One region of the Streptomyces sp. NPDC019531 genome, then DNA from elsewhere that is predicted to be linked to it. Evidence: riboswitches for the same ligand, from Rfam matches in the RefSeq annotation. Region 1 holds a riboswitch; the other holds the start of a gene.
What was found. A riboswitch is a leader RNA that binds a small molecule or an ion and turns the genes downstream of it on or off. The one in region 1 is predicted to bind S-adenosylmethionine.
Positions count from the first base shown of each region.

Region 1 (3,837 bases):
CGTGGAAGCCATACGCCTCAACCTAGCCCGGCCCGGAACCGCTCAAACGTACGCTTGCGCTCAGTGGGGGGCCGTATACGGAACGCCGCATTCTGTAACGCGCTCCCGTGCGACGCGACTGCTAGGCGACCTTCCGCTCGGCGTACTCCGCGATCTCCACCATCGGCGGCCGCTCCTCCGTGTCCACGGAGTACGTCCGCGGCTCGAAGCCGTCCGCGCCCCGCTCGAACTGGGTGAGGGCGGGCCTGATCATGTGGCCGCGGGCCAGCCGGAGCTGGGCGGTGCGGTAGATCGCGGCGGACATCCGGCCCAGGGCCTGACCGTCCTGGTGGCGGTGCTTGCGGACCCCGACGTCGACCTGGGCGAGGGCGTCCAGGCCCACCAGGTGCAGGGCGTCGACCAGCATGCCGAGCTCGACGCCGTACCCGACGGGGAACGGGAGCTGTTCGAGCAGGCTGCGGCGGGCCGCGTACTCGCCGCCCAGCGGCTGCACGAAACCGGCCAGCTGCGGCCAGTGCATGTTCAGCAGCGGGCGCGCCATCAGCTCGGTGACCCGGCCGCCCTGCCCGGCGGCGCCGCCCAGGGGACGGTCGTACATGCCCTTGACGAGGTCGACCTCGGGGTCGGTGAGCAGCGGGCCGACGATCCCGGAGACGAAGTCCGAGGAGAACTCCTTCAGGTCGGCGTCTATGAAACAGACGATGTCCCCGGAGGTGGCGAGCAGCGAGCGCCACAGGACCTCGCCCTTGCCGGGGACGGCGGGCAGCCGGGGCAGGATCTCGTCGCGGTGCACCACCGTGGCGCCGGCCGCGGCGGCCACCTCCGAGGTGCGGTCGGTCGACCCCGAGTCGACGACGACGATCTCGTCGACCAGCGGGACCTGCAGCACGAGGTCGTGACGGATCACGGAGACGATGTCACCGACCGTCTCCTCCTCGTTGAGCGCGGGCAGCACGACGCTGACCGTCTGCCGGGTGCGCTGCTTGGCGGCCATGATCTGGTGGAGCGGGCGATCGGTGACCGACCAGGAGCGGGTGCTCAGCCAGCGCTCGACTTCTTCCAGCACGTAGGCGGCTCCTTAGCGTGTGATCCATCTCGCGGTTCGGACGACTATCTCAACTGTCCTGGTCGTCGGTTACAGTCTTGAACAACGCGGGTGACCATCGCATGTCCTGGATGGCCCGCCGTTCACAACTTCATACCGCTCATCCAGAGGGGCAGAGGGATACGGCCCGATGAAGCCCCGGCAACCCTCCAGTCGGTTCTCGTAGCGATCACTGTCGATCGTTCTCCGCGAGGCTCCCGACTCGGGAAGGTGCCAAATCCGTCTCACGGCGAAGTGCGTCGTGAGGAAGATGAGGAGAAAGGGCCTCGCCTCCATGGCTGCGCAGACTGTTGCAAGCACCACGAACTCCGTCGATCTGGGTCCCGCCGCGGCGCTGAGCTGCCGCGAATGCGGCCACCGCGTCCCGCTGGGCCCGGTCTTCGCCTGCGAGGAGTGTTTCGGCCCGCTCGAGATCGCGTACGACTTCTCGGCCTACGACACCGAGGAGCTCCGCAAGCGGATCGAGGCGGGTCCCGCGAACATCTGGCGTTACGCGCCGCTGCTGCCCGTCCCCGCGGACGTGGCGACCAAGCCGAACATCAACCCCGGCTGGACCCAGCTCGTCAAGGCCGACAACCTCGCCCGCGAGCTCGGCGTGACCGGCGGCCTGTACATCAAGGACGACTCCGGCAACCCGACGCACTCCTTCAAGGACCGGGTCGTGGCCCAGGCCCTTGAGGCCGCGCGCGCCTTCGGCTTCACCACACTCTCCTGCTCGTCCACCGGCAACCTCGCCGGTGCGGTGGGCGCCGCCGCCGCCCGCGCCGGCTTCCGCTCCTGCGTGTTCATCCCGCACGACCTGGAGCAGGGCAAGGTCGTCATGGCCGCGATCTACGGCGGCGAGCTCGTCGGCATCGAGGGCAACTACGACGACGTGAACCGCTTCTGTTCCGAGCTGATCGGCGACCCGGCCGGCGAGGGCTGGGGCTTCGTCAACGTCAACCTGCGGCCGTACTACGCGGAGGGCTCCAAGACCCTGGCGTACGAGATCTGCGAGCAGCTGGGCTGGCAGCTGCCCGACCAGCTCGTCGTGCCGATCGCCTCCGGTTCGCAGCTCACCAAGATCGACAAGGGTCTGCAGGAGCTGATCAAGCTCGGGCTCGTCGAGGACAGGCCGTACAAGATCTTCGGGGCGCAGGCCGAGGGGTGCAGCCCTGTCTCCGTCGCGTACAAGGCGGGGCAGGACGTCGTACGGCCGCAGAAGCCCAACACGATCGCCAAGTCCCTCGCCATCGGCAACCCGGCGGACGGGCCGTACGTCCTGGACATCGCGCGGCGCACCGGCGGTGCGGTGGAGGACGTCAACGACGAGCAGGTCGTCGACGCGATCAAGCTGCTCGCCCGGAGTGAGGGGATCTTCGCGGAGACCGCCGGTGGGGTGACGGTCGGCGTGGCCAAGAAGCTGATCGAGAACGGGCTGCTCGACCCTTCGAAGACGACCGTTGTACTGAACACGGGCGATGGGCTCAAGACCCTGGACGCGGTGGCGGGTACGGGTCTTACGGCGACGATCCGTCCCAACCTTGATTCGTTCCGCGAGGCAGGTCTCGCGTAGTCGTTGTTCGTCTGCGGGCCGGTGGGGGCTGGTCGCGCCCGCGCGGCGGTAGCCGCAAATCGAGCAGAGTCCCGCGCCCCTAAAGGCGATCACCTGACCGGAGGTCTGAACATGAGCGTTTCCGTCCGTATCCCCACCATTCTGCGCACCTACACCGGCGGGCAGGCCGAGGTGGCCGCCGAAGGTGGGACCCTCGCCGAGGTCATCGCCGATCTGGAGAAGAACCACACCGGTATCGCGGCCCGGGTGCTCGACGACCAGGGCAAGCTGCGGCGGTTCGTCAACGTGTACGTGAACGACGACGACGTGCGGTTCGAGCAGGGGCTGGAGACGGCGACGCCCGACGGGGCCGGAGTCTCGATCATCCCGGCCGTCGCCGGCGGGTGACCGTATGACTGGTCATTACCTTCGGTAACAGTAATTACCGAGTGTTCATCTGATTGCCCCCTCCGCGAGAGAAGCGGAGGGGGCAATTCTCTATGGTTGAGCGCGGTACAGTTGGGGAAGCTGCGGCTTTCTTCATGCCGCATGCATATGAGTTCTGGCTTCGCATGCGATGAGAAGTAGCCAAAGTGTGCGCGTCTTATGTGCCTTATGCGTCTTTTATGGGGCCCGACTTGCCCCGAATTCAGGCGAATTCTCGCTACATTCCGGACCCCTTCCGTCCAGAATTCTCGTCCGATTGACCTGTTGCAGACGGCAGTTGGACAGATACATTCAGCCGCGGTCGACGCGTTCCGGCGCACGCCCCCAACCATGTGGGGGGTGAGGTCTGACCCGGATCCGCGAAGTGCGGGTCCGTGCAAGGGCCAGTAATAGGGGAGTTAGGCATGGCTCAGGGCACCGTCAAGTGGTTCAACGCGGAGAAGGGGTACGGCTTCATCGCGGTCGACGGTGGTGCGGATGTATTCGTCCACTACAGCGCGATCCAGATGGACGGTTACCGCACCCTTGAAGAGGGCCAGCGGGTCGAGTTCGAGATCTCGCAGGGTCAGAAGGGGCCGCAGGCGGACATGGTCCGTCTCGCGACAGGCTGAAGCACGCGCCGGGTAACAACAGCGTCGTTCTTCGTTCTTCTTCGGAGGGCTCGTATCCCATGGGGAGTCATGGGTTACGAGCCCTTCGGCATGGGCGGGCGTTTGCGCAGTTCCCCGCCCCCTGATGCCTGCGGCTCGGC
Region 1 is NZ_JBJDQL010000004.1:187,195-191,031, reverse strand. Features, by position in the region: gene ACI2L1_RS07090 (trehalose-6-phosphate synthase) at 1-12, opposite strand, end outside; gene ACI2L1_RS07085 (glucosyl-3-phosphoglycerate synthase) at 122-1,066, opposite strand; SAM riboswitch class I at 1,203-1,362, shown strand; gene thrC (threonine synthase) at 1,380-2,660, shown strand; gene ACI2L1_RS07075 (MoaD/ThiS family protein) at 2,772-3,047, shown strand; gene ACI2L1_RS07070 (cold-shock protein) at 3,491-3,697, shown strand.

Region 2 (3,837 bases), on a different contig from region 1:
GTACGCGAGGACCGCCCCCAGTGAGAACACGTCACTGGACGGCACCACCTGGGCGCCGTTGCGGATCTGCTCGGGCGAGAGATAGCCGACCGACCCGACGACCACCCCGGTCCGGGTGAGCGCGGTGCCTTCCAGGGCCCTGACGATCCCGAAGTCGATGACCCGGGGCCCGTCCGGCGCGAGCAGGATGTTGGAGGGCTTGAGGTCCCGGTGGACCAGTCCCTTGGCATGGATCGCGGCGAGCGCCTCGGCGAGCGCGGCGGCCAGCAGCCGTACCGCGTCCGCGGACAGCGGGCCCCGGTCGAGCACCGCGTCCCGCAGGTTGGGGCCCGCCACGAACTCGCTGGCCATCCACGGCCGCGCGGCCTCGGTGTCCGCGTCCACGACCCGCGCGGTGTACGTCCCGGCCCCGCCGACGGTCTGCGCGGCCCGTACCTCGTGCCGGAACCGGGCGCGGAAGGTGCGGTCCTCGGCGTGCTCGGCCCGTACGACCTTCACGGCCAGCCGCAGCCCGCCCCGCGCCTCGGCGAGATACACCTCGCCCATCCCGCCGGACCCGAGTCTGCCCAGGACCTCGTACGGCCCGATGGTCCGCGGGTCCGTCTCGCGCAGCTCCTGCACCCCGTGTTCCCCCCTGCCTCCGTACGGCTGCCGGGATCGAGCGTATACGCGGGGTGGACGTCGGTACGTCAGACGGCCGGGACGCAGCGGCCGTCCTCGGTGCGGTACGTCCACTTCGCACCGTCCGCGACCAGTTCCTTCACGGCCCGCACGAACCGCTCGACGTGCTCGTCCGGCGTGCCCGCGCCGAAGCTCACCCGGATCGCGTTGAGGGACTTCTCGCCGGGCGCGGCCTCGGGTGCGCCGCACTCGCCCTGGGACTGCGGGTCGCTGCCGAGCAGGGTGCGGACGAGGGGGTGGGCGCAGAACAGGCCGTCGCGGACGCCGATGCCGTACTCGGCGGAGAGCGCGGCGGCGAAGTGGGAGCTGTTCCAGCCCTCGACGACGAAGGAGATCACGCCGACGCGGGGGGCGTCGTCGCCGAAGAGGGACAGGACGCGGACCTCGGGGACCTCCGCGAGGCCTTCGCGGACCTTGGAGATCAGGTGCCGCTCGCGGGCGACCAGGGTGTCGAAGCCCGCCTCGGTGAGGGCCTTGCAGGCGGAGGCGATGGAGTAGGCGCCGATGACGTTGGGGGAACCGGCCTCGTGGCGTGCGGCGCTGTCGTGCCACTCCACGTCCACTCCCCCGTCCTCGCGCCGCGTGACCTTGCGGCTGGCGCCTCCGCCCGCCAAGTACGGCTGAGCCTGGCGCAGCCAGTCGGCGCGGCCGGCCAGGACGCCGGAGCCGAAGGGGGCGTAGAGCTTGTGGCCCGAGAAGGCGACCCAGTCGACATCGAGGTCACGGACGCTCACCGGGTGGTGCGGGGCGAGCTGGGCCGCGTCGAGGACGATCCGGGCGCCGTGCGCGTGGGCCGCCGCCGACAGTTCGCGGACCGGCCACAGCTCTCCGGTGACGTTGGAGGCGCCGGTGACGCAGACCAGGGCCGGGCCCTGGGGGTCACGGTCGGCGAGGGCCTTCTCCAGGGTCTCGACGGCCTGGCGCGGGGTGCGCGGGGCGTCGAGGTAGGTGACCCTGGCGTCCTGCCAGGGCAGCAGGCTCGCGTGATGCTCGGTCTCGAAGACGAAGACCTGGCAGTCGGCGGGGAGGGCGGCGGCGAGAAGGTTCAGCGCGTCGGTGGTCGACCGGGTGAAGATCAGCTGGTCGTCGTCCCGGCAGTCGAGGAACTCGGTGACGGTCCTGCGGGCGTTCTCGAAGAGGTCGGTCGACAGCTGAGAGAGGTAGCCGGCCCCGCGGTGGACGCTGCCGTAGTAGGGCGCATAGGCCGCCACGTCGTCCCAGACGCGCTGGAGGGCGGGGGCGCTGGCCGCGTAGTCGAGGGCCGCGTAGGTGACCTCGCCGCCGGTGACGAGCGGGACGGTGACATCCCGGCCCAGAACGGGCAGGTGGGCACAAATGGTCTGGGCGGAGGCAGCAGTGGAGACAGACATGGGGGGGCTCCCGTGAAGGCACTCAGGTGAAAGAGAAGAAGGGTGTGCGGAGGCGGGGCTCGGCGCCCTATCGCATTCGCTTGCTCACGGAAGACTCCCTCGAACGACCAGGACCCCTGGTTTCGAGAGGGGCCCGCGCTTGCCGTGAACCTCGCTGCTCACGGCCTGGTCTTCACCCGGGGCACCCCGCCACGGACGGAGGGTTGCCGGACAGTCGGCCGGGGCCTCATGACTGTCACTCATGACCTGGTACAGGAACGTACGTGAAGTGATCGCGGTCCCGCAACTCGTGTCCGAACTGCGGGACCGCGACCGCCTGCTACGCGTTGCTCGCGGCCACCCAGCGCGCCAGCGCCCGCTTCGCCGACCCCGAGTCGATCGACTCCGCGGCCCTGGCCATACCGGCCCGCAGCTGCTCGGCCAGCGTCCCGGTGCCGGGGTCCAGGGCGACCAGCGCGGCCGCCGAGTTCAGGAGTACGGCGTCCCGCACCGGGCCCGTCTCGCCGTCCAGGAGCCGCCGCGCGACCTCGGCGTTGTACGCGGGGTCACCGCCCCGCAGCGCCTCCACCGGCACCAGTTCGATGCCGACGTCCCTGGGGTCGAAGCTCTCCTCGGTGACCTTGCCGTCGCGGACGATCCAGACCCGGGAGGTCGACGTGGTCGTCAGCTCGTCGAGGCCGTCGTCACCGCGGAAGACCAGGGAGGAGTTGCCGCGCTCGGCGAAGACGCCCGCGACGATCGGTGCCATGCGGGGATCGGCCACCCCGACCGCCTGGGCCCGGACCCGGGCCGGATTGGTCAGCGGACCGAGGACGTTGAACACCGTACGGATGCCCAACTGGCCGCGAGCGGCGCCCACATGACGTAGCGCCGGGTGGAACTTGATCGCGAAACAGAAGGTGATCCCGGCCTCATCGGCCACCTCGGCCACCCGCTGCGGGGTCAGCTCCAGGTTGACGCCGAGCTTCTCCAGGACGTCCGAGGCACCGGAGGCCGAGGAGGCGGCCCGGTTGCCGTGCTTGACGACCTTGGCGCCGGTGCCGGCGATGACGATCGAGGACATCGTGGAGATGTTCACCGTCTTCGCGCCGTCGCCGCCGGTGCCGACGATGTCGACGGTCGGGCCCGACACCTCGATCACGTTCGCGTGCTCGTACATCGCCCGGACCAGACCGGTGATCTCCTCGACGGTCTCGCCCTTGGCCCGCAGCGCCACCACGAACCCGGCGATCTGGGCGTCGGTGGCCTCGCCGCGCATGATCCGGTCCAGCGCCCAGAACGTGGCGTCGGCCTCCTGGTCACGGCCGGACAGCAGACCGTTCAGCACCTCGGGCCAGGAACGGCCCGCCGCGATGTCGCCTCCAGCGGGGGTCACAGCGCTCATGGGGCCGCTCCAGATGTCGTAGAAAAGTGTGCCCACACCCTATCCAGCCCGCAGCACGGCGCAGGGCCCCGTCCGGTGTTCGGACGGGGCCCTGCGCCTGAGGACCGCAAGCCGCCGACGGCGAGCAGGGGCCGGGGTGGGGGGTGTCCGCCCGCAGCGGCCGGCGTCCGTTATCCAGCACATCGTGAACAACCCACCCCCCCGCCCCGGGGGGGGCGCCCCCCCCCCCCCCCCCCCCCCCCCCACCCCCCCCCCCCCCCCCCCCCCCCCCCCCCCCCCCCCCCCCCCCCCCCCCCCCCCCCCCCCCGCCCCCGACTCCAAACCACACCACACGCGCTACGCAAGCCCCCACCGAGGCCGCACAGGCCGCCGCAGGCATCAGGGGCGCGGGGAACTGCGCAA
Region 2 is NZ_JBJDQL010000019.1:134,414-138,250, reverse strand. Features, by position in the region: gene ACI2L1_RS22770 (PQQ-binding-like beta-propeller repeat protein) at 1-621, opposite strand, end outside; gene ACI2L1_RS22765 (aminotransferase class V-fold PLP-dependent enzyme) at 690-2,051, opposite strand; SAM riboswitch class IV at 2,182-2,298, opposite strand; gene trpD (anthranilate phosphoribosyltransferase) at 2,371-3,435, opposite strand.
Region 2: it holds a riboswitch for S-adenosylmethionine, as region 1 does, so the genes downstream of both, ACI2L1_RS22765 (aminotransferase class V-fold PLP-dependent enzyme) here and thrC (threonine synthase) in region 1, are expected to answer to the same signal.